Regions from separate parts of the Peteryoungia algae genome, predicted to be linked through region 2. Evidence: riboswitches for the same ligand, from Rfam matches in the RefSeq annotation. Region 2 holds a riboswitch; the other holds the start of a gene.
What was found. A riboswitch is a leader RNA that binds a small molecule or an ion and turns the genes downstream of it on or off. The one in region 2 is predicted to bind FMN.
Positions count from the first base shown of each region.

Region 1: linked by a shared signal. The riboswitch ahead of QTL56_RS02445 (DMT family transporter) and the one ahead of ribB (3,4-dihydroxy-2-butanone-4-phosphate synthase) in region 2 are both predicted to bind FMN.

Region 1 covers NZ_CP128477.1:472,428-480,541, forward strand. The annotation lists gene clpX (ATP-dependent Clp protease ATP-binding subunit ClpX) at 1-1,077, shown strand, start outside; gene lon (endopeptidase La) at 1,537-3,954, shown strand; gene hupB (DNA-binding protein HupB) at 4,161-4,436, shown strand; FMN riboswitch at 4,576-4,728, shown strand; gene QTL56_RS02445 (DMT family transporter) at 4,863-5,768, shown strand; gene QTL56_RS02450 (esterase-like activity of phytase family protein) at 5,914-8,112, shown strand.
Region 2 covers NZ_CP128477.1:2,590,696-2,598,809, forward strand. The annotation lists gene QTL56_RS12335 (transketolase family protein) at 1-351, shown strand, start outside; gene QTL56_RS12340 (FGGY family carbohydrate kinase) at 357-1,841, shown strand; gene ribB (3,4-dihydroxy-2-butanone-4-phosphate synthase) at 1,882-2,514, opposite strand; FMN riboswitch at 2,627-2,770, opposite strand; partial or broken gene QTL56_RS12350 (IS3 family transposase) at 2,993-3,863, shown strand; partial or broken gene QTL56_RS12355 (IS30 family transposase) at 3,871-5,275, opposite strand; partial or broken gene QTL56_RS20930 (IS3 family transposase) at 5,349-5,609, shown strand; gene QTL56_RS12360 (hypothetical protein) at 6,320-6,631, opposite strand; gene QTL56_RS12365 (hypothetical protein) at 6,822-6,998, shown strand; gene QTL56_RS12370 (TAXI family TRAP transporter solute-binding subunit) at 7,259-8,114, shown strand, end outside.

The DNA.
Region 1 (8,114 bases), 2.1 Mb from region 2:
ACGCCGCAGGACATCATCAAGATTCTCGATGAATACGTGATCGGTCAGAAGCAGGCGAAGAAGATCCTGTCCGTGGCCGTTCACAACCACTACAAGCGCCTGTCGCACGCCTCCAAGGGCGGCGAAGTCGAGCTGGCGAAGTCGAACATCATGCTGGTCGGCCCGACCGGCTGCGGCAAGACTTATCTGGCCCAGACATTGGCGCGCATCATCGACGTTCCCTTCACTATGGCCGATGCCACGACCCTGACCGAAGCCGGTTATGTCGGTGAAGACGTCGAAAACATCATCCTCAAGCTCCTGCAGTCTGCGGATTACAATGTCGAGCGCGCTCAGCGCGGCATCGTCTACATCGACGAAGTCGACAAGATTTCCCGCAAGTCGGACAATCCCTCGATCACCCGCGACGTATCGGGCGAGGGCGTCCAGCAGGCGCTGCTGAAGATCATGGAAGGCACGGTCGCATCCGTTCCTCCGCAGGGTGGTCGCAAGCATCCGCAGCAGGAATTCCTGCAGGTGGATACGACCAACATCCTGTTCATCTGCGGCGGGGCCTTTGCCGGCCTCGACAAGATCATCTCTGCCCGCGGCGAAAAGACCTCGATCGGTTTTGGCGCAACGGTGAAGGCGGAAGACGATCGTCGTGTTGGCGAAGTGCTGCGTGAACTGGAGCCGGAAGATCTCGTCAAGTTCGGTCTCATCCCGGAATTCATCGGCCGTCTGCCCGTTCTGGCAACGCTCGAGGACCTGGACGAGGACGCGCTGATCCAGATCCTCTCCGAGCCGAAGAACGCGCTCGTCAAGCAGTACCAGCGCCTGTTCGAGATGGAGGATGTCGAACTGTCCTTCCACGAGGACGCGCTTCGCGAAATCGCCCGCAAGGCGATCACCCGCAAGACCGGCGCGCGTGGCCTTCGTTCGATCATGGAGAAGATCCTGCTCGATACGATGTTCGAACTGCCGGAGCTGGAAGGTGTCCGCGAGGTTGTCATCTCCGACGACGTCGTCAACGGCAGCTCCCGTCCGCTCTACATCTATGCCGACCGTCAGGAAGAGAAGGCCAACGCTTCCGCCTGATCGATCCGGATCAAGACAGACGAAGAGCCCGCCCTTGTGGCGGGCTTTTCCGTTTCAAGATGACCTTTTTTGCCGTTGCCTGTGGTTTTCGCGGCCCGCCTGCGCATATACGGCATTCCGCAGTTGTCAGGCGCGCTGGTTGGGCTAGAACAAGGGCGAGAGTGAACGCCTGTGTGCTTGATGCCATCGCCGCGTATCCCTGTCTCCGACCACCCATATGACTGTGAGGAGCCAACCGGGCGACGAAGTGACGCGAATGCCTCGCATCAGGTTTGATTTGTAGTGTGAAAGCCGACGAGGTTTGTCATTCTGGCGTCACAGATTCGGCGCCGGCCTTGGCGGCAGACTTGAATTGGCGGAGGCGCCACTCCACTTGTTGGAGGATCGAAAGTATGCCTGACGCCTCTTTTGGGTCGGCATGGAGTCCCGGTTTCCCCGGGACGTTTGAAAGGAAGTGAAATGACGAATACGTCAGCTGCAAACGAGGTGAACACCTATCCGGTGCTTCCTCTGCGCGACATCGTGGTGTTTCCTCACATGATCGTCCCGCTGTTCGTCGGCCGTGAAAAATCCATCCGCGCTCTGGAAGAGGTGATGGGTTCCGACAAGCAGATCATGCTGGCCACGCAAATCAATGCGAGTGATGACGATCCCACGCCCGACGCGATCTACGAAGTCGGCACCGTCGCCAATGTGCTCCAGCTCCTGAAGCTGCCCGACGGCACCGTGAAGGTGCTGATCGAGGGACGCGCACGTGCTAAGGTCGAGGCGTACACGGCCCGCGAGGACTATTACGAGGCCAAGGCCATCATTCTTGCCGAACCGGCAGAAGACGCCGTGGAAATCGAGGCGCTGTCCCGCTCGGTGGTTTCGGAATTCGAAAACTACGTCAAGCTGAACAAGAAGATCTCCCCCGAGGTCGTCGGTGCCGCGAGCCAGATCGAGGACTACTCGAAGCTGGCCGACACGGTCGCTTCGCATCTCTCCATCAAGATCACCGAAAAGCAGGAAATGCTGGAAACGGTGAGCGTGAAGACGCGCCTGGAAAAGGCGCTCGGCTTCATGGAAGGCGAGATCTCCGTCTTGCAGGTCGAGAAGCGCATCCGCTCGCGCGTCAAGCGCCAGATGGAAAAGACCCAGCGCGAATACTACCTCAACGAACAGATGAAGGCGATCCAGAAGGAACTCGGCGACGGCGAAGACGGCCGTGACGAGATGGCCGAACTGGAAGAGCGCATCGCCAAGACCAAGCTTTCCAAGGAAGCCAAGGAAAAGGCCGATGCGGAGCTGAAGAAGCTGCGCCACATGAGCCCGATGTCGGCGGAAGCCACCGTCGTGCGCAACTACCTCGACTGGCTGCTCGGTCTGCCCTGGAGCAAGAAGTCAAAGGTCAAGATCGACCTCAACGCGGCCGAGAAGACCCTCGACGAGGACCATTTCGGTCTCGACAAGGTCAAGGAACGCATCGTTGAATATCTCGCCGTTCAGGCGCGTGCGACGAAGCTTAAGGGCCCCATCCTCTGCCTCGTCGGTCCTCCGGGCGTCGGCAAGACCTCGCTCGCCAAGTCGATCGCCAAGGCGACCGGCCGCGAATACGTGCGCATGGCCCTCGGTGGCGTCCGTGACGAAGCCGAGATCCGTGGTCACCGCCGCACCTATATTGGTTCGATGCCCGGCAAGATCGTGCAGTCGATGAAGAAGGCCAAGAAGTCCAACCCGCTCTTCCTGCTCGATGAAATCGACAAGATGGGCATGGACTTCCGTGGCGACCCGTCGTCGGCCCTGCTCGAGGTGCTGGATCCGGAACAGAACTCGACATTCATGGACCACTATCTTGAAGTGGAATACGACCTGTCGAATGTCATGTTCGTCACGACTGCCAATACGCTGAATATCCCGGGTCCCCTCATGGACCGCATGGAGATCATCCGCATTGCCGGTTACACCGAGGATGAAAAGCTCGAAATCGCCAAGCGGCACCTGTTGCCCAAGGCGATCAAGGAACACGCCCTGCGCCCGGAAGAATTCTCCGTGGCGGATTCGGCGATCATGGCGATCATCCAGCAGTACACCCGCGAAGCCGGTGTCCGCTCCTTCGAACGCGAACTGATGAAGCTCGCCCGCAAGGCCGTGACCGAAATCATCAAGGGCAAGGTGACCTCGGTTGCCGTGACCGGTGCGAACATCAACGAATATCTGGGCGTTCCGCGCTTCCGCCACGGCGAAGCCGAGGGCGAAGACCAGGTCGGCGTTGTCACGGGTCTGGCCTGGACGGAAGTGGGTGGAGAATTGCTGACCATCGAAGGCGTCATGATGCCCGGCAAGGGCCGCATGACGGTCACCGGCAACCTGAAGGAAGTGATGAAGGAATCGATTTCGGCAGCGGCATCCTATGTCCGTTCGCGCGCCGTCGATTTTGGTGTCGAGCCGCCGCGCTTCGACAAGTCCGACATCCACGTTCACGTTCCGGAAGGGGCGACCCCGAAGGATGGTCCGTCCGCAGGTGTTGCCATGGCAACGGCGATCGTCTCGATCATGACCGGCATCCCGGTCAACAAGGATGTCGCCATGACGGGTGAAATCACCCTGCGCGGTCGTGTCCTGCCGATCGGTGGCCTGAAGGAAAAGCTGCTCGCAGCCCTTCGCGGTGGCATCAAGAAGGTTCTCATTCCGGAAGAGAACGCCAAGGATCTGGCGGACATTCCGGACAATGTGAAGAACAACATGGAGATCGTTCCGGTGTCGCGCATGGGCGAGGTTATCAGGCACGCCCTGGTCCGTGTCCCCGAGCCGATCGAGTGGGATGGAACCGTTGAAACGCCGGCGATCGGCGTGGTCGACGGCACCGATGAAACCGGTGCAACCATCGCTCACTGAGGCAAATCTGCCATAAGTGAGCCACAAAGCTCCAAAACCGACAAAAAGGCTGGCATTTATGCCAGCCTTTTTTGTGAAATGCCGCGTGAAAGGCTTGTTTTCCGGGGCTTTCAGGTGCTTTTGAGTTGCGAAGGGCAGAAGCTTTCGTATTCTCCGCCCGACTTAATCATTTGAGTCGTTTCATACCAATCAGAAAGGGTGGAAACATGAACAAGAACGAACTCGTATCCGCGGTCGCCGAGAAGGCTGGCCTCACCAAGGCTGACGCTGCCTCTGCCGTTGATGCCGTTTTTGAAACGGTCCAGGCTGAACTGAAGAACGGCGGCGACATTCGTCTCGCTGGCTTCGGCGCCTTCACCGTTGGCCGTCGCGAAGCCTCCAAGGGCCGCAACCCGTCCACCGGCGCTGAAGTCGACATCCCGGCTCGCAACGTTCCGAAGTTCACGGCCGGCAAGGGCCTGAAGGACGCTGTCAACAGCTGATCCGTCGTGACCGTCGCACCCTTCGGTGCCGATGGTCAGCTGACATACTGGTGAGCCCGGCTTTGTGCCGGGCTTTCTTTTTGCCCTTCTTGCGCTGCAGCGAGACCTGTCTTATCTGTGAGGCGCCGGTTGTACCGGCATTCGTTCTCAGGGCGGGGTGAAACTCCCCACCGGCGGTAACGGGGAGACCCGAAGCCCGCGAGCGCCTGCCTTTCATTCGCGAAAGGCAGGGTCAGCAGATCCGGTGCAAAGCCGGAGCCGACGGTTAAAGTCCGGATGAAAGAGAATGAGGTCAGGCCACGCCCTTGTTCCGCTCGTTGCGGATCGCGGAGGCGTTGCTGCGCAGATCCGTGCCCGTCCGGGTGCGCTTTTCGTCGTCCTCATCTGTCCTGGTTTGTGTTGGTCCTTTGGAAAAGGAAAAATGACATGAATCAGAGCTCCGTTTCGCTCTTGCGCTCCCGGGCCGTCCTCGGCGCCGGTTTCATGGTTCTGGCGGGCGTCGCCTTCGCCGCTCTCAACGTCGTCACGCAATGGCTTGCCATGACGCTCGGTTTCCCGCCGGCCTCAACAGCCTTCTGGCAATATGGCTTTGCCCTCGTCCTCTCTCTCCCCTTGCTCTTCCGGCTCGGTCTGCGTGCCATGAAGACCGACTATCCGGTGCGCCACATCCTGCGGGTCCTGCTGGCCGCCTTCGGCGTGCAGGCCTGGGTCACGGGCCTCGCCACCGTCCCGATCTGGCAGGCCATCGCTCTCGTCATGACCTCGCCCTTCTTCATCATCATCGGCGCACGCCTCTTTCTCGGCGAGACCGTCGGCCGCGACCGCTGGCTTGCGACGCTGACGGGCTTCGTCGGCGCGATGATCATCCTCCAGCCCTGGTCGGACAGCTTCACCCTGGCCGCCCTCCTGCCGGTCTTTTCGGCCCTGCTCTGGGGCGGTTCCTCATTGATCATGAAGAACCTCACGCATTACGAGGCACCGGAAACGGTCACGGTCTGGCTGCTGGTGCTGCTGACGCCGATCAATGCCGGGCTCGCAGTTGCCGGTGGCTTCGCCGTGCCGGAAGGCCTCACCCTCTGGCTGTTGCTCGCCGCCGGTCTGCTGACGGCCTTTGGGCAATATCTGCTGACACTCGCCTACAATGCCGCTGACGCGGCCTATGTTCAGCCGTTTGACGACCTGAAGCTCCCGCTCAACGTCTTTGCCGGCTGGCTGGTCTTCGGCTATGCGCCGAGCGGCTATCTGTGGTTGGGCGCATTGCTGATCCTCGGGGCTTCACTCTTCCTGATGTTGCGCGAGGCCGGCAAGGAAGCATCGCCGGCGTCCCAATGACAGGTCTCGAGAACAGCAACCTATAGGAACAGCTTATCGGGATATCCGGCAGGAATTCGTCGGACGACCGCCAATCTGTCATCCGACTGTCACCCGACTGCCCCAGAAACCTCTTGTTCCATTTCTGGATACTGGAGGTTTCCCGATGACCCATGGTCTCTCCCGCGTCGCCCTGACGGCGGCGCTTTTTGCATCCGTGGCCCTGCCGGCCGCTGCCGAACAGGTTTTCAACCGCATTGCCGCCTTCCCGGTCGCCGCCAATTTGCCGGCCGACAAGGACAAGTTGACCACCACCTCTGCCGAGATCATCACCGCCTCGGAAGACGGCAACACACTGATCTACTCCGACAGCCCGCTCGGTGGCATCGGCTTCATCGACATCACGGACGCCAGGGCACCGAAGGCTGCGGGCGCTGTGATGATGGACGGCGAGCCGACTTCCGTGGCTGTCGCTGGCGGCAAGGTACTCGTCGGGGTCAACACCTCCGAGAACTTTACCAGCCCGTCGGGCAAGCTCGCGATCGTGGACATTGCCTCGAAGGCTGTCGATGCCACCTGCGATATCGGCGGTCAGCCGGATTCGGTCGCCGTGGCCAAGGACGGCTCATTCATCGCCATCGCCATCGAAAACGAGCGTGACGAAGACTTGAACGATGGCGCCCTGCCGCAGATGCCGGCCGGTGACCTCGTCATCCTGTCGCTCAATGATGGCGTTGCTGATTGCGGCTCGATGAAGCGCGTCGCGTTGACCGATCTTGCCGAGATTGCACCTGAGGATCCGGAACCGGAATTCGTCGCGATCAACAGCCTCGGCGAAATCGCAGTGACGCTGCAGGAAAACAACCACATTGCCATCGTCGACGGCAAGACCGGTGACGTGAAGGCCCACTTTTCTGCCGGTACGGTCGACCTTGAAGGTATCGACACCAAGTCGGATGGAGCACTCAAGTTCACCGGTACAAGGGAAGGCGTTCCGCGCGAGCCTGATGCCGTGAAGTGGCTCGACGACAACCGTCTGGTTATTGCCAATGAAGGCGACTGGAACGGTGGCTCGCGCAGTTTCACCATCTTCGACAAGACCGGCAAGGTTGCCTATGAGTCCGGTCCGTCGCTGGAAATGGCCATCGCCCAGATCGGTCATTTTCCCGACAAGCGTGCCAAGTCCAAGGGCGTCGAGCCGGAAGGCCTGGAAGTCGCAACCTTCGGCGATCAGAACTACTTCTTCGTTCTGTCCGAGCGTTCCTCGATCGCCGCAGTCTACAAGGACACCGGCGCCGAGCCGGAACTGACACAGCTTCTGCCGTCCGGTGTGTCGCCGGAAGGCGCCGTTGCCATTCCGTCGCGCAACCTGCTGGTCACCGCCAACGAGGTGGACCTCGGCGAAGATGGCGGCCCGCGCTCGCATGTCATGCTCTATGAGCTGGCTGAAGGCACGCCTGCCTATCCAATGCTGAAGTCGGCCATGGTCGATGGTGCACCGATCGGCTGGGGCGCTCTGTCTGGCCTCGTCGGCGATGCCGAAAAGGCAGGCACGCTCTATGCGGTCAATGACAGTTTCTATGCGATGCAGCCGACCATCTACACGATCGACGCAACGCAGAAGCCGGCCGTCATCACCTCGGCTCTGCCGGTCACCCGCGGCGGCGCTGCTGCCCAGAAGCTCGATCTCGAAGGTATCGCGCTGGATGGCAAGGGCGGCTTCTGGCTGGCCTCGGAAGGCGATTCTGCCAAGCTCGTCGGCCATGGCCTCTACAATGTCGATGCCAAGGGTGAGATCAAGGCCGAGATCGGCCTCCCAGTTGAACTGCTCGCAGGCCAGACCCGCTTCGGCCTCGAAGGTGTCACCAGTGTCGGCACCGGTGACGACATGACCCTCTGGATGGCAGTTCAGCGTGAATGGGGTGACGACGAGAAGGGCTCGGTGAAGCTCCTCTCCTACAACCCCAAGTCCAAGGAATGGGGCGCCGTTCGCTATCCGCTGGAAAAGGCCGCTGAAGGCTGGGTCGGCCTGTCGGAAATCACCGCCCACGGCGACTATGTCTATATCGTCGAGCGCGACAACCAGATCGGCGACAACGCCAAGCTCAAGAAGCTTTTCCGAGTTGCCGTCGCCGATTTGAAGCCCGCCAAGCTCGGCGAGCAGCTTCCGACCGTCACCAAGGAAGAAGTCCACGACTTCATTCCGGATCTGAAGGCCGCCACCAATGGCTACGTGGTCGACAAGCTCGAAGGCTTTGCCTTCGACGCCTCGGGCAAGGCCTTTGCGGTCACCGACAACGACGGTGTGGACGATTCGTCCGGCGAAACGCTGTTCTGGGAAGTGAACCTGCGGGGCACGAACTGATC
Region 2 (8,114 bases):
TGCGGCACCACCGTGCACCTGGCGCGTCAAGCTGCCGAAAAGCTTCAGGGCGAAGGCATTTCGGCCCGCGTCCTCAACATGGCGACCCTCAATCCGCTCGACGAGGAGGCGCTCGCTGCCGCCGCCGGCGATACCGGTGCGATTGTCACCGTGGAAGAAGCCAATATCCGCGGCGGTCTGGGCGGCGCTGTCGCCGAATACACGGCCGGACATCAGCCGGTCCCGGTGGAGCGGGTCGGATTTCCCGGTTTTGTCGTCACCGGCTCCGTGGACTTCCTCTTCGAGCATTACGGCATCACAGCCGACGGGATCGCCGCGGCAGCCCGCCGGGCGCTCGCGCGCAAGCGGTGAGCACGATGGCGCAAGACAGGCCGCTCATCCTTGCCGTCGACCAGGGCACGACCAACACCAAGGCCGTGCTCATCGATGCCTTGGGCAAGGTCGTTGCAAAGGCCTCGGCACCGCTCGCATCGAACTATCCGCGACCAGGCTGGGCCGAGCAGTCGGCCGATGCCATCTGGACGAGTGTCCAGTCCGTCATGGCCGACATCGTTGCGGGCAACCACGGCTCCATCGCCGGGATCGCCATCAGCAACCAGAGAGAGACCCTTGTGGTCTGGGATTCCGAGACCGGCGAACCGCTCGCACCCGCCATTCTGTGGCAGTGTCGCCGGACTGCGGCCGCCTGCCAGGCTTTCATCGATACCGGACATGATGCGACCGTCGTCGGCCTAACCGGTTTGTCGATCAACGCGCTCTTCCCGGCATCGAAGCTCGGCTGGGTGATGGAACACGTGGCGTCGGCGCGGGATCTCGCAAAACGCGGACGTCTGCGTGCCGGCACGGTGGACAGCTGGCTCCTGTTCAAGATGACGGGTGGAGCTGTCTTTGCAACCGACCATTCCAATGCCTCGCGCACCATGTTGTTCGACACGGCGAAACTGGAATGGAGCCCTGAACTCTGCACCCTCTTCGACGTCCCGGCCTCGGCGCTCCCGCGGGCCCTGCCCTCGAACAGTCGCTTCGGCCATACCGAGGCAGGGACAACTGCGCTGCCAGCAGGCACGCCGATCCTTGCCATGATGGGTGACAGCCACGCGGCTCTCTATGGCCACGGCGTCCGCGCCCCGGGCCTGGTCAAGGCGACCTTCGGCACAGGCTCGTCACTGATGACCCTGACTGACAGGCGTGTGTTGTCAGGGCATGGTCTCTCGAGCACGATCGCCTGGTCGGATGGTTCCGGCGTCGCCTATGCTCTTGAGGGGAATATCACCGTTTCGGCACAGGCCATTGCCTTTGCCGCGACCCTGCTGGGTCTCGACGGCCCGGCCGCCCTGTCCGATCTTGCGCAATCCGTCTCCGACAGTGGCAAGGTGGTTTTCGTCCCGGCACTTGCCGGTCTGGGTGCGCCACATTGGACGGACAATGCCACGGGCACGATTTCCGGGATGACCCATGCGACCATGCCGGCCCATGTCGCCCGCGCAACGATGGAGGCAGTCGCCCTTCAGATTGCCGACGTCTTCGAGGCCATGCAGCAGGATGTCGGGCTTGCTCTGTCCGGACTGATGGCGGATGGCGGTGCGTCGACCAATGATTTCCTCATGCAGTTGCAGGCGGACATTCTGGACCGGCCGGTATTGCGCGGCGATCAGCCGGAAGTCGGCGCCATCGGTGCAGCGGCGATGGCCTTCCACTCATTGGGGATCAGCCCCCCAGAGCCTTCCCATGCTCGCCGGTTCGATCCCGGGACCATGCAGACCGAAGCGCGCGCCGACCTGCTGACGCGGTGGCGCGAGGCGATCACACGCGTGAAGTCACCTGTTTCGAACGCCGTTTGAATGTGGCCGAAAGATCAGCTCTTTCGGCCAAGGCAAGGCATCAGGCGGCGACCGCTTCGCCGCTTTTCTGTCCGGAAATATGAAGAGCAAGATCGGCGATCGTGATCAGCGGCAGCTGATGTTTCAGACAGAACTCGCGCAATTCCGGCAGCCGCGACATGGTCCCATCGTCGTTCGCGACCTCACAGATAACGCCTGAGGCCTGAAGGCCTGCGAGCCTTGCAAGATCCACCGCCGCTTCCGTGTGGCCCGGGCGACCGAGCACGCCGTCAGGATGCGCGCGAAGCGGAAAGATGTGACCAGGACGGGCGAAATCCTCGGCCTTCGATGTCTCGTCCAGCAGCGCGCGAACGGTCGCGGCCCGGTCCGCCGCCGAAATCCCGGTCGTCGTGCCATGGATAAAGTCGACGGACACCGTGAAGGCGGTCTTTAGATATTCCGTGTTGCGCGGCACCATCAGCGGAATGTCCAGCGCATCGAGCCGTTCACCCTCCATGGCAATGCAGATCAGACCGCGGGCATGCTTCATCATGAAGGCAACGGCTTCCGGGGTAATCTTTTCCGAAGCGATGATGATATCGCCTTCGTTCTCGCGATCCTCGTCGTCCACAACGACGATCATGCCGCCCTCAGCGAGCGCCGCGATTGCATCTTCAATTTTCGAGACTGTCATTTCCATGCCTTTCAAGGGTATCCCGCTTTCGCGGCAAAACACGACCCTGCGGTCGCAATTTTCCCTTGGGCGAACAAACGCATGCACCCGGCCTTGCAGACGGGTCGACACACCTTGTCCTCTTCCATCCGGACTATACCGTCGGCTCCGGCATCGCACCGGATCTGCTGCCTTCTGCCGAGGCAGAAGCGCTCGCGGGCTCCCGGCCAAGCCGGATACCGCCGGTGGGGAATTGCACCCCGCCCTGAGAACAGCGGAACCCTACAACCTCAGTTGCGTCCATTTCAAGCCCAGTTTTCAACATGGCTGGCAAGACGGCATGAACCGATTCCTGCAGTTGACCGGACGCGAACGCATGACCCGCTCTTCTTGAAGGTCAGAACGAGTTCGCCCGCAGGCTCTGGGCCCGTGAGTTTGGCCTGCTGCCGGTTTCATGCACACTAAGTTAAGGTGTTCCTTCTGAAACCGAAGAGCATGAATGCAACCAAGGAAGTTCAGCCGCGAGTGCAAGCTTAAGGCGGTGAAGCTGGTCAAGGAGCGTGGGGTCGCTGTTGCCCAGGCCACTCGTGACCTTGATGTCCACGAGGATGTGTTGCGCAAATGGGTTCGCGATTACGGCGACGATCCCAGCCAGTCTTTCCTAGAAAAGGCCAGATGAAGCCGGGAAGCTTGAGATTGATCGGCTCCGTCGTGAAGTCGCCAAGTTGAAGGCGGGCGCGACATCCTAAAAAAGACCGCAGCCTACTTCGCCAGAGACGCGATATGAGACTCGCGTTCACTGCAAAGCACCGTTCGATCTGGCCGGTGGCATGGCTCTACGAAGCGCTAGGGGGTTCTTTTTCAGGTTTCCATGCCTGGCTCAATCGTTCTGCGAGTGAACGCGCTCACTATGATGCGGTTCTGCCGGACAAGATCAGGTAGAGCTTCAAAATCAGCGACCGCACTTATGATGCTCGCCGCGTATGGAATGACGTGCTGGAAGAAGGGTTATCCTGTGGTCTCCATCGTATCGAGCGGCTGATGCGCTTAACTGCGCTCAGGGCGAGGCGAGACGGCGTGGCTTACCGAAAGATGCCGGTGACCGTGCCGTCATCATGCCAAACGTGCTGGACCGTCAGTTCATGACAAAGCGGCCGAACCAGAAATGAGTGGCGGACTTCACCTATATCTGGACAGCAGAAGGCTGGCTGTATGTCGCGACCGTTATTGACCTGTTATTATGCCGTGTCATCGACTGGTCGATGAATGGAAACATGACGGCCCAGCTTGTCACTGATGCGCTGATCTTGGCGATCTGGCGTCGAGGAAAACCAGACGCGCTACTGCATCATTCTGATGAGGGAAGCCAAGGCAGATTCAACCGGTCGCCGCAACACCCTCCATCATATCTGATTTGAGCAAACCGTCGAGCGCCTCTGTAGGTGTACGCCAGCCCAGCGATTTGCGTGGTCTGCTATTGAGCGCATGGGCTACGGCGCTTAGTTCATCGGCGCTATGGTGGCTGGGATCCGTCCCTTTTGGAAAGTACTGACGCAGCAGGCCATTGGTGTTCTCGTTGCTCCCGCGCTGCCATGGGCTTTGAGGGTCGCAGAAATAGATATCGAGCCCAGTGTCGATGCGCAGTCGAGCATGCTGAGCCATCTCCCGCTCCCCGGTCCCAGGTCAGTGATCTGCGAAGTTGTGCGGGTAGAACCATGATGGTGCCTGCGATCGCGTTGCGGACGGCTTCGGCCCCACGGCCGGCAAGCGCTGGACCGTTTTTGACAGACTTGTCCATCCCATGACCTTCCATGCGTGGGAGGTGCAGGAGCATTGTGAACCGTGTCGTCCGTTCCACAAGCGTACCGATTGCTGAGCTGCCGAGCCCAAGAATAAGATCACCTTCCCAATGGCCGGGTACCGCTCTTTCGTCGATCTCGGACGGACGATCGCTAATCGTCAACGCATCTGTCATGAAGGATTTGCCATGGCTACGAGCACGTTCGCGAGGCAGCCGCAGCGCTCGTCCGGAACGAAGGCAAGCAGATAGTTCCCGCTTCAAGGCACCCCGGCCCTGAATGTAGAGCGCCTGGTAGATAGCTTCGTGGCTGATGCGCATGGTCGGGTCCTTAGGGAAATCCAGCACTAGACGCCGCGCAATCTGTTCAGGGCTCCAGGCTTTGGACCAGCGTCGACTTTGTCGATGAACAGCACGCCTTCCTTTCCATACCACGACGGGGCCATCGAAGGCGATGCCGCCGGGCGTGGCTATGAGCCCGGCAAGCCGATCTTGCACGTAGTCACCAAGCGCCGCATTCGTTGCTAGCGTTCCTGTCTTCGGTCGACGTGCTCGATCAGCATGCCATTGTGCAGTAGTGGCCCGATAGCCGAAGTCTCCGCTCCGTGTCGCCGAGTTGCGCCTGATCTCGCGAGAGATCGTGCTGGGCGACCGTCCCAGCTTCCGAGCGATAGCACGCACTCCATTGCCCCGAGCGCATTCCAAAGCAATTTCCTCACGTTCCCGGAACGTCAGGTTGCGACCCGTGAGTGGTGCCGCTACAGGCGCAAGATGTGTAGTATGCATGCCACCTGAACTCCGCAACCGCCGGATACCAACAGGGCCAGAGATGGCTGCTTCGACGGCTGCTTCTTCACTCGACAGACCTGCCGACACTCCGTGCCAGAACCGGCACAGGCGCTCACGCTGCCACACCGGTGGCCGACCTGGCGAGGACAATTTGCGCCGCGTTGATAGCTCCAACTTCCGCCTTCCCGTCACCATAGACACCTCCAAGTTTGGGGTGTTGCGGCGACCGGTTGATCTGCCCTATATACGTGCGCGCGGTTCCAACGCCTGCTCAACGAGCCGCTCTGGAAGAATTTGGACCACGCCGCAATGAAAGCTTCTCATCACTGAAAACGGAGAGAAAAGCACGAAAGGTTTATCGCTCGAGAAATGAGGCCAGAGCGGATGTGTTCGATTAAATCGAGCGCTTCTAAATCCGAAGCGCTGCACGACACTGGGCTATCTCAACCCCATGTCTTTGAAACCAAGGTGGATTTTGCTTAACCCAGTGTCCGAAAAACCGGCAGTAGGCAAGGGAGCTGCCCGGTAGCGGAGTTTGGGCTCGGTTGCAGCCGGCATCACCGGCATCAAATGTACGAATGGAAAGAATTTCGGCACATTGAGCGCCAGACACAGCACCGAAGCCGATAAGGCGCGATGCTTTCGCCGTAGAGTTCCTCCAGCGGCGAAAAATCTGACCCAAGATGCCTGTCAAACTCTGGGATTCACATTGCCAAGCCAAGGTGGCGCATTGGTCGAGAAATTCGAATCTGGCGGACTAATAGAGGGTGGCTGCAAGCCAAGGTCGAGCCTTGGATTGCACTTTGAAAACGACGAGCTTTGCCTAAGCAAAGAGATCGAGCCAACCTCGCGCGAACGCGTTTGGCTGCCGATCACTGTTCGCTTTTCAGCCTAGACCAAAAAACGACAGGACAGCGACAACGACGACGACCAGACCGACGAGGTAAATAATACCATTCATGTGTTTTCCTTTCCTGTTGCCTCCATCAGAACGCCTCCTGACGATGTTGGTTCCTTATCGCAGTCTCCCGGTTTAGAGCTGCTGGATTAAGAAGGGTCGACCACTCTGAATGAAACGCGAGCACCCTTTACAAATTTTGCAACTGCGGGGTGTCTAGAAATGACCCATGAAGCTTCCTCTACTGAAGTGAGCTTCGGTCGAGGGCCCGCATGTATTCGAGCAGGACGCTGCACGCATCCCGCCGTGACAGGCAGAATCCTCGGTGCTGCATGGTCATCTCAAATCGTCTCCCGGTACCATGTGGCATAGGTCGAATTCTTGACAAGCTTTCGGTTCTGGTCTGGCTCGCCATCGGCCCACCAGACCGGTCCGCGTTCTCCAAGCTCGACCTTCGCCTTGTCCACACGCTGTCGCGCCACTGCCATCTCTTCAGGCTTGTCCTTAGCATCCCGGACCGCCCGTCGCGCGGACATCAGTTCGCTGACGAGGCGCTCCCGCTGATCATCAGGAAGCCGCGGATCGCTCTTGCGCCAGAGCCGCCCTTTGACCACGAAATATCTGCCGTCAGGTGTGTCAGGATAATCGCTCATCGGTCTCCTCCCGAATCCAGGAACATTCCTGCGGCCTCAAGGTTTCAGTGTCGAGGTCGCGGCGTGTCAAACGGACATGACCGAGATGGTGGACGCAGCGGTTTTTCCGTTTTCTCGCTGTGGGCAACGAAATGCCAGACGAGCGCCCAACCGGTCCGCCGCGATCTCACGCATCAGCAGGAGGAAAACTATGTCGACGCGTGAGCTTATCGATACCGGAACCGACAAACGCTATGTGCGCCGTGACGAGGATGGCAAATTCAAGGAATCCGTCGATGTCGGACGCTCCCTGTCCGCCGACAAGCGTCACGATGCGAAGAATGATGCGAAACCTGGCGCGGGGGACAAGGGCGACCACAGACGCTGAGCCGTCAAGATCGCCACCTGCAAGGTGAAGGTACGAACAGGCGCCTCGCAACGCTCCTGCGTTGGCTCGAAGCATCTCCCGATGTCGGCTGCCTGCAGGAGCCGGAAGCATCGCCCCCCCACATCGAGGCGGCAATCGATGCGATGCTTGTCGGCTGCCTTTTGTGGCCATCCTGATGCCGTTCGAGACTGTGCCTTGCACTGATGCGTGAACGCTCATAATCTGGGGGAAAATCACAAGGGAAGAAAGTGGGAGTTTCCATGAGACATTACAAATCCATCTTTGGCGCTGTTCTGGCGATAGGTTTGGCAACATCCGCAGTGGCACAGGACATGTCCTTCTTCCGCATCGGCACAGGCGGCACAGCCGGCACCTATTATCCAATTGGCGGATTGCTCGCGAATGCGATCTCCAACCCACCCGGTTCGCGCACCTGCGAGGAGGGCGGCTCGTGTGGCGTTCCCGGTCTCGTTGCTTCGGCGCTGTCGGCGAACGGATCAGTTGCCAATATCAACGCCATCGCCAGCGGCACCCTGGAATCGGGTTTTGCCCAGTCGGATGTGGCGACATGGGCCTATACCGGTACTGGCATCTGGGAAGGCAAGCCCGCCGTTGAAAATCTTCGGGCGATTGCCAATCTTTACCCGGAGAGCATTCACCTCGTGGCGAGCGCAGAGTCCGGCATCAAGAGTGTTGCCGACCTCAAGGGCAAGCGCGTCTCGCTGGACGAGCCGGGCTCTGGCACCTTGGTCGATGCAAGGGTCATTCTGGAAGGCTATGGCCTGTCCGAGGCAGACATTACGCCTGAGTACCTGAAACCTGATCAAGCGGCAGACCGTATGCGTGACGGCGCCATGGATGCCTTTTTCTTTGTCGGCGGCTATCCTGCCGGCGCCATTGCCGAGCTTGCAAGCCAGCACGACGTGAAGCTAGTTCCGATCTCATGTGAAGATGCGCCGTCGATCTGCGAAAAGTACACGTTCTTTGCGGCGGACAACCTTCCCGGCGGCACCTATGAAGGCAATCCCGACGACGTGAAGACCTTGGCCGTGGGTGCACAATGGATCACGAGTGCGGATCAGCCGGAAGAACTGATTTATGGAATCACAAAAGCGT